One region of the Rhizobium sp. 05N430 genome, then DNA from elsewhere that is predicted to be linked to it. Evidence: predicted binding sites of a transcription regulator. Region 1 holds the regulator's gene; each other region holds the start of a gene.

Region 1 (6,517 bases):
TTGAGGATCGCGCCGCGCGCCCGGGCCGTGATCGCCGCCGTCGCTTCGCGCACCAGCCGGAATGCCGCCCTCAGCGTGGTGAAGTAGTCGGCGCCTTCGACGGTCAGCGCCAGCGCCCGCGGCTTGCGGTCGAACAGCTGCACACCAAGCGCGGCTTCCAGATCGCGTATCTGCAGACTGACGGCGCCGGGTGTCACATTCAGCTCCCGGGCTGCGAGCGTCATGCTGAGGTGGCGGGCTGCGGCTTCGAAGGCCCGCAAGGCCGATAGCGAGGGTAGATAGTCGCTCATGATTTAGCTCAGCTAAAGTGTAAGGCGAAAAAGACTCGTTTGCGGCGATCCGATTATCGAAATAATATCAGCATCAAACGGATCCGCAATGCACATTGCCTGCCGATCTCCGACGAGAATAAATCGAATGTAGCTGCATGCTGCGTCTGCAGGAATCGGGTGGCCGCTACCGCCTGGCCGCTCTATGACGCTTGCATGCGATGGAGGATGACGATGCAGAAGCAGATGGGCTTGGCCGAATGGGGCATGATGCTGGTTCTCTCCCTGCTCTGGGGCGGCTCCTTCCTTTTCAACGGCATCCTGGTCAAGGCGTTGCCGCCTTTCACCATCGTCACCGGCCGCGTGCTGCTGGCCGCCATCGCGCTTAATCTGATTGTGCGGATGATGGGCCATGCCATGCCGCGCGACGGCAAGAGCTGGATCGCATTCTTCGGCATGGGGGTGTTGAACAACATGATCCCCTTCTGCCTGATCGTTTGGGGCCAGACGCATATCGCCAGCGGGCTTGCCTCGATCCTCAATGCCACGACGCCGCTCTTCGCCGTCGTCGTTGCCCATTTCCTGACGGCGGATGAGAAGATGACGGCCAACCGGCTGATCGGTGTCGTGGTCGGCTTTGCTGGCGTGGCCTATATGATCGGCTTCGACGCGCTGCATGATCTCGGCTCGAACGTGCTGGCGCAGCTCGCCGTCCTCGGCGCGGCGATATCCTATTCCTTCGCCGGGATCTGGGGACGCCGCTTCCGCGCCATGGGCATGCCGCCGCTCTTGCCGGCTGCCGGCCAGGTCACGGCTTCTACTGTTTTGATGATCCCGATCGCCCTGATCGCCGACCGTCCGTGGACGCTGGCAATGCCCGGTGCGGAAACCTGGGTGGCGCTGTTCGGCCTCGCCATCCTCTCGACGGCGATCGCCTACATTCTGTTCTTCCGGATACTGGCGACGGCCGGTGCAACCAATCTGATGCTTGTCACCTTCCTGATCCCGGTCAGCGCCATCCTGCTCGGCGCGCTGATCCTGGGAGAACAGCTGCAGACAAAGCATCTGGTCGGCATGGCGATGATTGCCATCGGCCTTGCGGCGATCGACGGGCGGTTGCTGGCGCTCGGCCGCAAGCGCGCGGCCTGAGGATTAGCAGGCGAGATCGGCGACGACGGAATCGAGGATCAGCATCCCCGATGGCGTGCAGCGAAGCCGCGAATTGCCGAGCCGCTCGATGAATCCGTGTTCCAGCAGGAACTCCTCGCGCGCCGGATCCGGATCGCGTCCCGAGAGCTGCTGCCACCGGGCGAGATCGACGCCTTCCTTCAGCCGCAAACCCATCAGCAGCAATTCATCCGACTGCTCTTCGTAGCCGAGCCGTTCCTCTTCAAGAACGCCGTGTCCGTCACGCTCGACCATTTCGAGCCAGGATTCCGGCTTGCGCTCGGTTGCCGTGGCGAGCTTCTCGGAGCCGCGGGTCAGGCGGCCATGGGCGCCTGGGCCGATACCGGCGTAATCGCCATAGCGCCAATAGGTGAGGTTGTGGCGGCTTTCGGCGCCGGGGCGTGCGTGGTTGGACACCTCGTAAGCAGGCATGCCTTCGCGCTCGGTAATCTCCTGCGTTGCCTCGTAGAGCACGGCCGATTGCTCGCCGTCAGGCACGATGAGCTTGCCGGCCTTGTGCAGGCCGTAGAAAGGCGTGCCTTCCTCGATCGTCAGCTGGTAGAGCGACAGGTGATCGACGGCATAGGAGATGGCCTCCTTGAGCTCGCGTTCCCATTCGTCCACCGTCTGGTCGGGCCGGGCGTAGATGAGATCGAACGACATGCGCGGGAAGATATCGCGCGCCAGTTTGATCGCCTTCAGCGCGTCCTCGACATTGTGCAGGCGGCCAAGGAATTTCAGGTCGCGATCGTTCAGCGCCTGAACGCCGAGCGAGACGCGATTGACGCCGGCAACGCGATAGCCGCGGAACCGTTCTGCCTCGACGCTCGAAGGATTGGCCTCCATGGTGATCTCGATGCCCGAGGGCACGTGCCATTCCCGGGCAATCCCGTTCAGGACCGCGTCCACGGTCTCCGGCTTCATCAGCGAGGGCGTGCCGCCGCCGAGGAAGATGCTGGTCACCGTCTTCGGCCCGCTCAACTGGCGGATCGCGGCCATCTCCTTCAGGAAGGCGGCAACATAGCGCTCCTGATCGACGGGCTGGTGGCGCACATGGCTGTTGAAATCGCAATAGGGGCACTTCGCGGCGCAGAAGGGCCAGTGCACATAGACGCCGAAACCGGGCTCCCCGGTATCCGGCAGAAGCTTGGCATCACGCAGCGAAGTCAGGTTGTTCAGATCGTCCACGAGCCGACCTTACGCTTCCAGGCAGGTTTCGACAAAGATTTTGAAGGCGCGCGCACGATGCGACAGCGCCTGCTCATCACCGGGCTTCCAGCCATGTTTCTGTTCGGCGCTCATCTCGCCGAAGGTGGTGTCATAGCCTTGCGGCTGGAACACCGGATCGTAGCCGAAACCCCGCCTACCACGCGGCGGCCAGACGACAGTGCCCTCGACTTCGCCGCGGAAAAGCTCCGTATGTCCGTCCGGCCATGCAAGGCAGAGAACGCTGACGAAGCGGGCTGTGCGCTGCTCGGGCTTTGCCGCTCCGGCTTTCTCGAGTGCCGTCTCGACCTTCTGCATCGCCATCGCGAAATCGCGCGTGCCATCGGCGGTCTCGGCCCAATTGGCCGTATAGACGCCGGGATCGCCACCGAGCGCATCGACCACCAGACCGGAATCGTCGGAAAGTGCCGGCATGTTGGCAGCGCTGGCAGAGGCAAGCGCCTTGATCTTCGCATTCTCTTCGAAGGTCGTGCCGGTTTCCTCGGGCTCCTCGAACTTCAGTTCGGCTGCCGACTTGGCGGTAAAACCCAGCGGGCCGATCAGGTCCTGGATTTCGCGGATCTTGCCGGCATTGTGGCTGGCGACGATGATGGTCTTGGTGTCGAGCTTGCGCATTCTGTTTCCTATTCGATGCCCCAGATACGGGCTTCGGCGCATTCCAGGCTGTTGCCTTCCGGATCGCGAAAGTAGATCGAGCGGCCGCCATTCGGCCAGTGAACTTCGGATTCGATGGCGATGCCGGCCTCCGTCAGCCTGGCGGCCATCGCATCGATATTCCCGGCCGAAACGCGGAAGCAGGCGTGGCCCGGTCCCTTGGTGCCATGCGGCGGAACCTGAAGCGCGCCCGGCGCCGGTGGCTTGACCGTCTCGTCCGGGTTGAAGATCAGCAACACCCCAGGACCGCACCGAAAGAAGACATGCCGGTTGGCAGCCCGCGTGATTTTGGAAAGACCGAGAATGCCTTCATAGAAGGCTTCCGCTCCATCCAGATCCTTCGCGTAAAGCGCCGTTTCCAGCATGCCCTCAAGCATGTCGTTCACCCGGCGATGGCCTGCTTCTGCAGTTCCACGAGTTCGGCAATGCCGTTCTTTGCGAGGCCCATCAGCGATGCGAATTCGGCTTCGCTGAACGGCGTGCCTTCGGCCGTTCCCTGAATTTCGACGATGCCGCCGGCACCCGTCATGACAAAGTTCGCATCGGTCTCGGCCGAGGAGTCCTCGATATAGTCGAGATCGATGACCGGCTGGCTGGCGAAGATGCCGCAGGAGATGGCCGCGACGTGGTCCTTGAGAACACGATCGACCTTGATCATGTTGCGGCTTTCCATCCACTTCAGGCAGTCGTAAAGCGCGATCCAGCCACCGGTGATCGAGGCCGTGCGCGTGCCGCCGTCGGCCTGGATAACGTCGCAGTCGATGGTGATCTGGCGTTCGCCGAGCGCGGTGAGATCGACGACAGCGCGCAGCGAGCGGCCGATCAGGCGCTGAATTTCCTGCGTACGCCCACCCTGCTTGCCGGTCGCCGCTTCACGCTTCATGCGCTCGCCCGTGGCGCGCGGCAGCATGCCGTATTCGGATGTGACCCAGCCCTTGCCGGTGTTGCGCAGCCACGGCGGCGTCTTTTCTTCGAGGCTTGCCGTGCACAGCACATGCGTATCGCCGAATTTCACGAGACAGGAGCCTTCGGCATGCTTGGAAAAGTTGCGCTCGAAGCTGACCTTGCGCATCTGGTCGGTTTTTCTGCCTGACGGCCGCATTCTCTGTCTCCTGATGCATGAGGCCGTTAGGCCGCGGGTGGCGGCACGGCATGATCATGCGTTGTTTCGTGATGCTGCCCCGCTTCTACGATTGGCTGCGGTCATTTGCAAATTCCCTTTTGCCACGCGGGTGAGATTGATTATATTTTGCAGATTGTCATCAGCGTGGGTGTTTCAGAATTCATGGGCTTCAGATCTACGTCGGTTTCGGATGCCGTTGCTGCGCTGGATGAACGCTCGAAGGAAATCTTCCGCCGTATCGTCGAAGGCTATCTGGAAAACGGTGAGCCGCTCGGCTCGCGAAACCTCTCCCGTATTCTTCCTATGTCGCTGTCCCCGGCCTCGGTCCGCAATGTGATGAGCGATCTGGAAGAGCTGGGGCTCATCTATTCGCCGCATATCAGCGCCGGGCGTCTGCCGACCCAGGTCGGGCTCCGGTTCTTCGTCGATGCCTTCATGCAGGTCGGAGACCTCTCGGCCGAAGAGCGCGCCAGCATCGATCGCCAGGTGCGCGCCGAAAGCCGCGACAATCCGGTGGAATCGATGATGAACGAGGCAAGCCGGATGCTGTCGGGGATTTCCCGCGGCGCCGGCCTGGTCATCACCTCGAAGAACGATCCGGTGTTGAAACATGTCGAGTTCATCCGCCTGGAACCGACGAAGGCACTCGCGGTACTCGTCGGCGAACATGATCAGGTCGAAAACCGGATCATCGAGCTTCCGGCGGGCGTGACGTCGTCGCAGCTGACCGAAGCCGCCAACTTCCTCAACGCCCACATGACCGGCCAGACGCTGCCGGAATTGCGCAAGCAACTCGACCGGCTGAAAACGGATGTGCGCCACGAACTCGATGCCTTGTCGCGCGACCTTGTGGAGCGCGGCATTGCCGTCTGGTCCGGCAGCCCGGATGAAGGCAAGCCGGCGCAGCTGATCATCCGGGGCCGGGCCAACCTGCTCGAGGGTCTGGACAGCGTCGGTGACCTCGACCGCCTGCGCATGCTGTTCGATGATCTCGAAAAGAAGGACAGCCTGATCGAGCTGCTGAATCTGGCGGAAAGCGGCCCGGGCGTGCGCATCTTCATCGGTTCCGAAAACAAGCTCTTCTCGCTATCCGGCTCTTCGCTGATCGTCGCGCCCTATCGTGACGACGACGACCGCATCGTCGGTGCCGTCGGCGTCATCGGTCCGACCCGGCTGAATTACTCCCGTATCGTGCCGATGGTCGATTATACCGCCCAGCTGATTTCCCGCCTGTCGCGCGGGTCGCTCTGAAAAAGCCGGAATTTCCGGTTCTTTGTCACGCAGACTTGATTTTTTGCGGTCAAAGCTCGATATCGGGCGCATCCCGAAAGAACCCTTTACCCGGAGACCGTCATGACTGACGAAACGACGAAAAACGGACCTGAGGCTGTTGCGGCTGACGCTGCTGCGGACGCAGCCGCAAACGTCGAGAATGAAGCGGCCGCTGAGGCATCGTCCCAGCCGGATCCGTTGGAACTCGTGAAGGCAGAAAATGCCGAGCTGCGCGACCGCTATCTGCGCCTCGCCGCAGAGATGGACAACCTGCGCCGCCGCACCGAGCGTGAAGTGAAGGACGCGAAGTCCTATTCCGTTGCTGGTTTCGCGCGTGACATGCTCGCCGTATCCGACAACCTGCGCCGGGCGCTCGATGCCATTCCGGCCGAAGCCAAGGCTGCGGGCGAGGCTGGCCTGACGACCCTGATCGAAGGTGTCGAGATGACCGAGCGCTCCATGCTCTCGACGCTCGAGCGCCATGGCGTTCGCCAGCTCGATCCTGTCGGCCAGAAGTTCGACCCGAACTTCCATCAGGCGATGTTCGAAGTGCCGAACACGGAAGTTCCGAACAACACCGTCGTCCAGGTGGTGCAGGCCGGCTTCACGATCGGCGAGCGCGTGCTGCGCCCGGCCATGGTCGGCGTCGCCAAGGGCGGTCCGAAGCCCGAGGCAGAGGCTGCCAATTCCTATCTGGATCAGAAGGACGCATAATGAAAAAGGGCCGCTGAGAAGCGGCCCTTTTCTTTTGGTCTTTGTTCTTCGCTCAGATGCGGGCGAAACGCTCGATCAGCAGATCGAAGAA
Region 2 (6,517 bases), on a different contig from region 1:
AACGATGATGTTGGTCGTATTCGACATGGAAGTAATCTCCGTTTGAATCACTGTGAGATCGGCTGATCTCGTTGACCCACTTGTCGCGCATTTTGTCGCAGCTGGAAAGATAAACGAAAGGGGACGGTTCGTTCAGTATTTTGAAACGATGATCCGTCTCCCGCCGCTTGTCTTGGCGCCGCCCGCCTGTCTATGGTCAGGGTCCAAACCCCATGGAGATTTCAATGGCAGACCTTTCAAGCTTCCCGATCACCAAGCGCTGGCCAGCAAAAAATCCCGATGTCATCCAGCTTTATTCGCTGCAGACGCCGAACGGCGTGAAGATTTCGGTGGCACTGGAAGAACTCGGCCTGCCCTACGAGCCGCACTATGTCGGCTTCGCTAACAACGACCAGAAGTCGCCGGAATTCGTTTCCCTCAATCCGAACGGCCGTATCCCTGCGATCATCGATCCGAACGGTCCTGACGGGAAGCCGATCGGTATCTTCGAATCCGGCGCCATCCTGCTTTATCTCGCCGAGAAGACCGGCAAGCTGATCCCCGCCGATGCGGCTGGCCGCTACGAAACCATTCAGTGGGTGTTCTTCCAGATGTCGGGCCTTGGCCCGATGCTTGGCCAGTTCGGCCACTTCTACAAGTTTGCGGCCGATAAGGTCGCCAACAATTCCTATCCGATGGAGCGCTATCGCGACGAGGCCAAGCGTCTGCTGGGCATCCTGGAAGGCCGTCTGCAGGGCCGCCAGTGGATCATGGGCGATGAATACACGATCGCCGATATCACGACGTTCCCATGGATCCGTGGCGCCGATCTGTTCTATGGCGGTGGCGAGGTTCTGGAATATGAGAAGTTCCCGGCCGTTCGGGCATGGCTGGAGCGCTGCATTGCCCGCCCGGCCAGCGCCAAGGGGCTCAACGTTCCGGTGAAACCGGAGTAGTAGCGCAAACAAAAAGGCCGGTCGCGAGACCGGCCTTTTTCATAGGGCTTTGCCGCTTTACTGGCGGCTGGCGGCCTGACTGGTGTTTTCAAGCTTGAAGCGCGGGAAGATGAAGACGCCGACCATGCTGCCGGCGTATTTCTCCTCAAGTCCGGCGGACTCGCCCATGCAGAACAGCGGCTGGCGGAAGCCGTTCGGCATGACGATGGTCGTCGAGAAACAGAAGGACGAGGAGAGCGTTGCTGCTTGTTCGAACAGCGCCAGGATATGGGCACGGTCCTTGACGTCATAACAGCGCATAAGGCTCAGCAGCCCGCATTCCTGGCCGGCCAGACCGTGAAGCATCGAGCTCCATTCGCCGAGCCGGATGATGCCGCTCGAAAAGTCACCGTTCCAGGCCTCGGAGACGGAAAACTGCGCCAGCATTTCCTGATTGTGATGGGTCAGATCAAAGGAGCCAGGCGTGAGCGGGGCGGCAACATTGGCTTTGGCGATCTTGAACAAATGGGGTTCCCCGTGTCGGGCGCAGTTCAATGCAGCGCACTCGTGCGGTGTGACGAAAACATCTTCATGCGCACCGGTCATCATGTCCGGCCGTGAGCAGAATTGCGGCGCCGCCGGTGCGGAACCCCTTTCATGCTCTTCTCAAAAATTCTGGCGCGGAATGCTCTGCAGCCGGTGTCATTTGCAAAATACGGTCTTCCGCTGGCGGGCGGAAAAATATCGTCATGCACTGCAATTCGCAGCGCGGATTTATAGGCAGTTTTTGAGAGGCGGCAAATGCTTTTTCGGGGGTAATCCGCAACGCGAAGGATGCGATATATTGCATGCTTCTATAAAAGGTAGCAGAAATCAAAGTAAAAAGTTGCCCGTTTCGCGAGATGTAAACGGTTACGCTTTGCAAAATTTTCACATTACCGCAGTGAAACCAATTTCAATAAGAAATATCAGCGGCTGATAAAAAACACAGCTTGGTAAGGCTCGCGAAAGCTTGGGAGTCTGATTTCGGTGCGGAATAGACGCTTAAACGTTTTATCAGTTCCGTCGTTGAGACTCTAAAAATTGGTAAGGCCGAATCGCTATCCGCCAAATGAAAAGGGCGGCCCGAAGACCGCCCTTCCGTAACTGAACCGGTTGACTCAGATGTCAGACCCGAAGGTCTTACATCATGTCCATGCCGCCTCTTCAGCGCGCTTGACGCGCTGAAGCACTTTACATGTATGGGCGGGTTTCACGGACAGTGCTGCAATCAGACCTTATGGTCTGATCACATCATGTCCATACCGCCCATGCCGCCCATGCCGCCAGGCATGCCACCAGGAGCGTCCTTCTTCGGCAGCTCGGCAATCATGGCTTCCGTGGTGATCAGCAGCGAAGCAACCGAAGCTGCGTTCTGCAGAGCCGTACGGACAACCTTGACCGGGTCGACGATGCCCATGGCAATCATGTCGCCATATTCAGACGTCTGGGCGTTGTAGCCGTAGTTGTCTTCGTTCTTGTCGAGAACCTTGCCGACAACGATCGAAGCTTCATCGCCAGCGTTCTCAGCGATCTGGCGAACCAGCGACTGCAGAGCCTTGCGGACGATGTTGACGCCAGCTTCCTGGTCGTCGTTCACGCCCTTGGCAGTGATCTTCGTCGAGGAACGGAGCAGAGCGATACCGCCGCCGGGGACGATACCTTCCTGAACAGCCGCGCGCGTCGCGTTCAGAGCGTCGTCGATGCGGTCCTTCTTTTCCTTGACTTCGATTTCCGTGGAGCCGCCAACGCGGATGACGGCAACGCCGCCAGCGAGCTTGGCAAGGCGTTCCTGCAGCTTTTCGCGGTCATAATCGGAAGAGGTTTCTTCGATCTGAGCCTTGATCTGCGCAACGCGGCCTTCGATGTCGGACTTGGCGCCAGCGCCGTCGACGATCGTGGTGTTTTCCTTGGAGATCGAAACCTTCTTCGAACGGCCGAGCATGTCGAGCGTTACGGATTCGAGCTTGATGCCCAGGTCTTCGGAGATGACAGTGCCGCCCGTGAGGATAGCGATGTCCTCCAGCATGGCCTTGCGGCGGTCGCCGAAGCCAGGAGCCTTGACGGCAGCGATCTTCAGGCCGCCACGCAGCTTGTTGACGACGAGCGTAGCAAGAGCTTCGCCTTCGACGTCTTCAGCGATGATGAGGAGCGGCTTGCCGGTCTGAACGACGGCTTCGAGAACCGGGAGCATCGCCTGCAGGTTCGAGAGCTTCTTCTCGTGGAGGAGAATGTAAGCGTCGTCGAGGTCGGCGATCATCTTTTCCGGGTTGGTCACGAAGTACGGGCTGAGGTAGCCGCGGTCGAACTGCATGCCTTCGACGACTTCGAGTTCGGTTTCAGCGGTCTTGGCTTCTTCGACGGTGATGACACCTTCGTTGCCGACCTTCTGCATGGCTTCAGCGATGTCTTCGCCAACCTGCTTGTCGCCGTTTGCGGAGATCGTGCCGACCTGGGCAACTTCAGCCGAGGTGGAGATCTTCTTGGCCTTCGCCTGCAGGTCCTTGACGACTTCTGCAACAGCGAGGTCGATACCGCGCTTCAGGTCCATCGGGTTCATGCCGGCTGCAACAGCCTTTGCGCCTTCGCGAACGATAGCGCGGGCCAGAACGGTTGCCGTCGTGGTGCCGTCGCCGGCGATGTCGTTGGTCTTCGAAGCAACTTCGCGGACCATCTGGGCGCCCATGTTTTCGAACTTGTCTTCGAGTTCGATTTCCTTGGCGACCGAAACACCGTCCTTGGTGATGCGCGGAGCGCCGAAGGACTTGTCGATAACAACGTTACGGCCCTTCGGACCGAGGGTGACCTGCACTGCGTCAGCGAGGATATCGACGCCGCGCAGCATCTTTTCGCGCGCAGAGCGGCCGAACTTTACTTCTTTAGCTGCCATTTTGAGAACTCCTGAAAAGGGGTGTCAGCGATAATCTGAACGGGATAACCGGCTGATTAGCCGATGATGCCCATGATGTCGGCTTCCTTCATGATCAGAAGGTCTTCGCCGTTGATCTTGACTTCGGTGCCCGACCACTTGCCGAACAGAACGCGGTCGCCAGCCTTGACGTCGAGAGCGACGACCTTGCCGGACTCGTCACGAGCGCCCGAACCGACGGCGACGATTTCGCCTTCCTGCGGCTTTTCCTTGGCGGTGTCCGGGATGATGATGCCACCCTTGGTCTTTTCTTCGGACTCAACGCGGCGAACAACGACGCGATCGTGAAGGGGGCGGAAGTTGGTGCTTGCCATTGTCTAATCCCTCGATCAAATGACATTCGCGGACCGGGGTCCACATGGATGAGTGTTAGCACTCTCCGTTGAGGAGTGCTAGCGACGTGCATTTAGGGATGGCTCCAGAAAGAGTCAAGGAAACCATTCACGGATTTTTGCGCCGGAATTGTGGAGAGGTGAGGGGATTTGTCTGACGTGGTTGCCGAGCCCCTGCCACGGCCCGCTTTTTCCGAGGCATTTGCCGTCTGGGCGCGTATCGGCTGTCTGAGCTTCGGCGGTCCTGCCGGGCAGATCGCCCTGATGCACAAAACCGTGGTCGAGGAAAAGCGCTGGATTTCCGAGGACCGTTTTCTGCATGCCTTGAACTATTGCATGCTGTTGCCGGGCCCCGAGGCCCAGCAGCTTGCCACCTATATCGGCTGGCTGATGCATGGCGTGCGTGGCGGCATCGTCGCCGGCCTGCTCTTCATCCTGCCAGGCTTTCTGGTCATCCTGGTCCTCTCCGGTCTCTATGCCTATTTCCAGAATGCCGAGTGGCTGCTCGCTCTGTTCTTCGGCCTCAAAGCGGCCGTGCTCGCCGTCGTCATCGAGGCGCTGATGCGCGTCGCCGGCCGGGCGCTGAAATCGCGCTTTCACTATTATGTGGCTGCTGCCTCTTTCGTGGCGCTCTTCCTGCTCAATCTGCCGTTCCCGCTCGTCGTCCTTGCTGCAGGCATTGCCGGCTTCCTCGTCGAGCGCCGCAGGAGAAAGGTGGAGGGAGTGGCGCCAGCCGAAGCCTCGAAGCCCGCCAAGGAAATGCTGTCAGGGCTGACCAGCCGAAATATCGCCAGGCCGTTCCTGATCCTCGCTTTCTGGGTGATCGTCTGGCAGTTTCCGCTGCTGATCGTCCGCGAGATTCATGGTCCGCAGGATCTGATTGCCGAGGCGCTGAGCGGCGAGACCAATGTCTTCGCCGCCGTCTTTGTCTTCTTCTCCAAGATGGCGGTCGTCACCTTCGGCGGCGCTTATGCTGTGCTCTCCTATGTCGCGCAGGTAGCGGTGGAGCATTATGCCTGGCTGCGCCCCGGCGAGATGCTGGATGGTCTTGCGCTGGCCGAGACGACGCCGGGTCCGCTGGTGCTTGTCCTCTGTTTCGTCGGCTTCATGGCCGGTTTCCGCAATGCGCTCGGCATCGACCCGCTGTTCGGCGGCGTGATCGGCGCCAGCCTCGCCGCCTGGGCAACCTTCGTGCCGAGCTTCATCTGGATCTTCGCCGGTGCGCCCTATGTGGAGAAGCTCCGCCAGAACAAGATACTGTCGGCGGCCCTGTCGGCGATCACTGCTGCCGTCGTCGGCGTCATCCTCAATCTGGCGCTCTGGTTTGGCCTGCATGTTCTCTTTGCCGATGTCGGCAATATCGCGCTTCTCTCTCGCGCCACCGGCCTGCCGCTCGTCAGCCTCGCCTGGCCGGTCTGGAGCAGTTTGAACATTGCCGCGGCGCTGATCTTCGTGGCTGCCTGCATCATGCTTTTCCGCTTCAAGCTCGGCATCGTCAGCATTCTCGGCTTCGCGGCTACAGCCGGGCTGGCCGTGCGCGGCGTCGAGTTGCTTCTCTAGCGCGCCCGGCTGTTTTTGCGGCGCCGGGCCGAAAAAACCTTGCCATCCCGCCGGGCCTTTGCAATGTCACGCCTGACTGAACGCAAATGGGATATCGGAATGGCCAAGCGCATCGGAAGTTTTGCAGAGATCACCAGCCAGTATGACGCGGTGTTCTGCGATGTCTGGGGCGTCCTGCACAATGGCGTCGATCCCTTCCCCAAGGCGGCTGCCGCCCTCGAAGCCGCCCGCGGCGAAGGCCTGACGGTCGTTCTCATCACCAATTCGCCGCGTATCGCGCCTCTGGTCGTCGATCAGCTCCGCCATATCGGCATCCAGGACGGCGCCTATGACCGGATCATCACCTCCGGCGACGTCACCCGCGGCCTGATCGCCGAAGGCCCGAAGAAGGTCTTCCTGCTCGGCCCCGAACGCGACATCGCCATCATCGAAGGCCTGGGCGTCGAGCGCGTCGATGCGACGGAAGCGGAATCCGTCGTCTGCACCGGCTTCTTCGATGACGAGCAGGAAGTGCCGGAAGACTACACCGAGATGCTGAAAGAGTTTCAGTCGCGAAACGTGCCGATGATCTGCGCCAATCCGGATCTCGTCGTCGAGCGCGGCCACAAGATGATCCCCTGCGCCGGCGCTATGGCTGCCTATTATAACCAGCTCGGCGGCGCCACCCGCATTGCCGGCAAACCGCATACGCCGATCTATGAAGCCGTGCTGGAAACCGCGAAAGAGCTTCGCGGCGACTTCCC
Region 3 (3,443 bases), on a different contig from region 1:
ACCGCGCAGCTTGTTGACGACGAGCGTAGCAAGAGCTTCGCCCTCGACGTCTTCCGCGATAATCAGCAGCGGTTTGGAGGACTGCACGACGGCTTCGAGGACCGGCAGCAAGGACTGAAGGTTCGACAGCTTTTTCTCGTGGATGAGGATATAGGGGTCCTCGAACTCGACGCGCATCTTGTCCTGATTGGTTACGAAGTACGGCGAGAGGTAACCGCGGTCGAATTGCATGCCTTCGACAACTTCGAGCTCGGTCTCGGCGGTCTTGGCTTCCTCGACGGTAATGACGCCTTCGTTGCCGACCTTTTCCATCGATGCCGCGCTTAAGGTCCATCGGGTTCAGACCGGAGGCGACGGCCTTGGCGCCTTCCTTGACGATCGCCTGGGCGAGGACAGTTGCGGTGGTGGTACCGTCGCCGGCGAGATCGTTGGTCTTCGATGCCACCTCGCGCAGCATCTGTGCCCCCATGTTCTCGAACTTGTCTTCCAGTTCGATCTCTTTGGCGACGGAGACGCCGTCCTTGGTGATGCGTGGCGCGCCGTAAGACTTGTCGATGACGACGTTGCGGCCTTTCGGGCCGAGCGTGACCTTCACGGCGTTGGCAAGGACATCGACCCCACGCAACATGCGTTCACGGGCATCGGTGTTGAATTTGACTTCTTTCGCAGCCATTTGTTCACTCCTTCAATAGGCAGCTTTTTGACTGATGGGCGGTAATGCGTGATTACGCGGCGCGCTTCTGCTCGGCCTGAGCTTCGATAATGCCCAAGACGTCGCTTTCCTTCATGATCAGCAGGTCTTCGCCGTTGATCTTGATTTCGGTGCCGGACCATTTGCCGAACAGAATGCGGTCGCCAGCCTTGACGTCGAGCGCCTGGATCTGGCCGGCCTCGTTGCGTGCACCAAGACCGACGGCGACGACTTCGCCTTCCTGCGGCTTTTCCTTGGCAGTGTCAGGGATGATGATCCCACCCTTGGTCTTTTCTTCGGATTCGACCCGGCGGACAAGAATGCGATCATGAAGCGGTCGGAACGACATGTTTTCCTCCATTGGACAAAAAGATGACGCAAAATCCCCTGCCGGACCGGGTGACCAATCCGGACGGGTGCGAACCTCATCTGAGCGTTCGCGGGGAAAATTTATTTTCGAGATTTTTTGATTTCAAGAGGGTCGGCAAGAAAAATTAGCACTCTACCCCGGCGGCTGCTAACATGCTGGAGAGGAACGATAAACGCCTTCGAAGGTTTAAGAAAACCGTTGATGGATGCATGATTTTTTGCCACCTTTGGCAGTGTCATGAAACGGAGATGAGCATGCAATTCTCGTCGGATTTCGAGCGTTGCCGGCAGGCTCGAACCTATAACCACGGTTGCCGCTCTTGCGGGCGTCACCGAACATATAGGCTTGATTGCTACCGCATCCACCACCCACACCGAGCCTTACAATCTTGCCCGTCAGTTCTCCACGCTGGATCACATCAGCAAAGGTCGGATTGGATGGAACATCGTGACAAGCTGAGCGTCGGGTGCGGCTGGAAATTTCGGTCAGGTGCAGCTTCCCCACGACGAACGCTACGAGCGGGCCGCTGAATACATGGAAGTGGTGACGGAGCTTTGGGATAGCTGGGGCGACGATGCAACGACGGACGATCGCTATTCCGGCCGGTATATCGATCCGTCAAAGATCAGAGCGATCAATCACGCTGGACGCTTCTTCAAGGTCAACGGTCCGCTGAATGTCCCACGCGGACCCCAAGGTCGACCGGTCCTTGTGCAGGCGGGTTCGTCACCTGCAGGCCGTCAATTTGCCGCGCGCTCGGCTGAAGCGATATTTACAGCTCATCAGGAAAAAGCTTTGGCTTTAGATTTCGCGACAGATCTGCGTACACGCGCCTCTGCGCTCGGGCGCGACACGGGCCAGCTTCTCGTCTTACCAGGGGTAAGCCCTACAATTGGATCGACTGAAGCCGAGGCACGCGAACTCGAGCGAGAACTCAATGAACTTTCGCATCCTGTCGTAGGTTTGGCACGTCTCTCTAATCGGTTTGGCGGCCATGATTTTTCGCATCTGGCGCTTGATGACGTGCTGTCAGTCTCCGACTTTCCGGAACCGTCCGCAGTTGAGGCCGCACGTAGTCGGGCGGAATCAATCGTAACGCTTGTTGCCCGCGAACGCTTGACGTTGCGATCTTTGCTACATCGTTTGGCAGGAGCGAGAGGGCATCTTTCAATCGCGGGCACTCCCGAGCAGGTCGCCGACCTGATGGAGGACTGGTTTCAATATGGAGCAGCCGATGGGTTCAATGTGATGCCACCAATCCTTCCTAGTCAACTCAACCTCTTCGTCTCCGAAGTTGTGCCGCTACTTCAAAAGAGAAAACTCTTCCGAACCGAGTACGTCGGCAAGACTCTCCGAGATCACTTCGGTCTTGAACGACCCTCGGCCCTTTTTTCCTAGCAATCCAAGGCAGGCGTGAAATGAATACCTCAGATCTCTCGGATAAATATGGAGATGAGCTCGCCTATTGCGAGTTGAGTTTCTTGAAACTTGGAAAAAGACGTTGGCTTGGAGGTCTGATTACCACGGTGTCTTGCTTTGAAGACAATTCGATCCTCAAAGCAGAGATCGGACGCCCCGGAGACGGCGGCGTTTTGGTCGTGGACGGCGGAGCTTCCTTGAAAACTGCGCTTGTCGGCGGTCATCTCGCAAAGCTCGCGGCTGCGAACGGCTGGGGCGGTCTAGTCATCAATGGAGCGGTGCGCGACCGCGCCGAAATTTCAGAGGTGGACATAGCAATCTTCTGCTTGGGCACATCGCCTCGCCGATCCGCCAAGGCGGGTGCGGGACAGCGACAGGCGATCGTCACGTTTGGAAACATCACGTTCGGACCTGGTCAGCATCTCTATGCTGACGACGACGGCGTATTGGTGAGCAACAGCCAATTGGCATTGTAGCAACCCTGACCCGGAACCATTTGAAAAGGCGACAACAAAGGGGCCGCCATTGTGCGGAGGCAATGCCTGTCGCCATGACGCTACGCTGTAGCAGCGGAGCAAGCCTCTGAAACTTATGCCGGCGCAGGCGTTCCAAGAGGTGGTTTATGACTCAACGTGCCGACTGCTTTCGGTGTGAACAGCGTAGGGATCCACTTCGCCTGCGATGAAACTCGTCTAGGACTGCTTTTAGGACGCCTGACGTCACTTCTGCGGCAATGTCCCATTCGTGGGTATCGCTCAGACAAACATCAGTGTTGACGACCGGCGTCGATGTATCCGAAAAAGCCGGTCGCTGGCCGCGTTGACGTTCCCCGGCAGGATTTCACTGTCGGATTTCCATCATCTTCGCAGTCGCGCTCGACCACTGGATCCGAAGGTTCTGATCATGATCGATGTGCAACTCGTTCTCATTGTAGCCGGGATCGGCCCGAAATAGGCAAACGCC

Evidence for each region. Region 1 encodes HrcA, which represses chaperone genes, less so after heat shock. Its sites were predicted from a motif close to GTTAGCACTCNCNNNNNGNGAGTGCTAAC; they were not measured.
Region 2: groES (co-chaperone GroES) is a predicted target of HrcA. The motif match lies at 4,251-4,279, and genes of this name have one in related genera.
Region 3: groES (co-chaperone GroES) is a predicted target of HrcA. The motif match lies at 1,185-1,213, and genes of this name have one in related genera.

Annotation. Positions count from the first base shown of each region.
Region 1 is NZ_JBFTMO010000005.1:25,784-32,300, reverse strand. Features, by position in the region: gene gcvA (transcriptional regulator GcvA) at 1-290, opposite strand, end outside; gene AC1DJO_RS12845 (DMT family transporter) at 498-1,418, shown strand; gene hemW (radical SAM family heme chaperone HemW) at 1,422-2,624, opposite strand; gene rdgB (RdgB/HAM1 family non-canonical purine NTP pyrophosphatase) at 2,634-3,278, opposite strand; gene AC1DJO_RS12830 (VOC family protein) at 3,287-3,703, opposite strand; gene rph (ribonuclease PH) at 3,700-4,419, opposite strand; gene hrcA (heat-inducible transcriptional repressor HrcA) at 4,603-5,691, shown strand; gene grpE (nucleotide exchange factor GrpE) at 5,794-6,426, shown strand; gene AC1DJO_RS12810 (nucleoside hydrolase) at 6,479-6,517, opposite strand, start outside.
Region 2 is NZ_JBFTMO010000003.1:235,492-242,008, reverse strand. Features, by position in the region: gene AC1DJO_RS08605 (DoxX family protein) at 1-27, opposite strand, end outside; gene AC1DJO_RS08600 (glutathione binding-like protein) at 225-935, shown strand; gene AC1DJO_RS08595 (hypothetical protein) at 993-1,439, opposite strand; gene AC1DJO_RS08590 (hypothetical protein) at 1,522-1,893, shown strand; gene groL (chaperonin GroEL) at 2,203-3,843, opposite strand; gene groES (co-chaperone GroES) at 3,900-4,196, opposite strand; gene chrA (chromate efflux transporter) at 4,365-5,774, shown strand; gene AC1DJO_RS08570 (TIGR01459 family HAD-type hydrolase) at 5,874-6,517, shown strand, end outside.
Region 3 is NZ_JBFTMO010000036.1:279-3,721, reverse strand. Features, by position in the region: partial or broken gene AC1DJO_RS29775 (chaperonin GroEL) at 1-673, opposite strand, end outside; gene groES (co-chaperone GroES) at 726-1,040, opposite strand; partial or broken gene AC1DJO_RS29765 (NtaA/DmoA family FMN-dependent monooxygenase) at 1,332-2,459, shown strand; gene rraA (ribonuclease E activity regulator RraA) at 2,480-2,956, shown strand.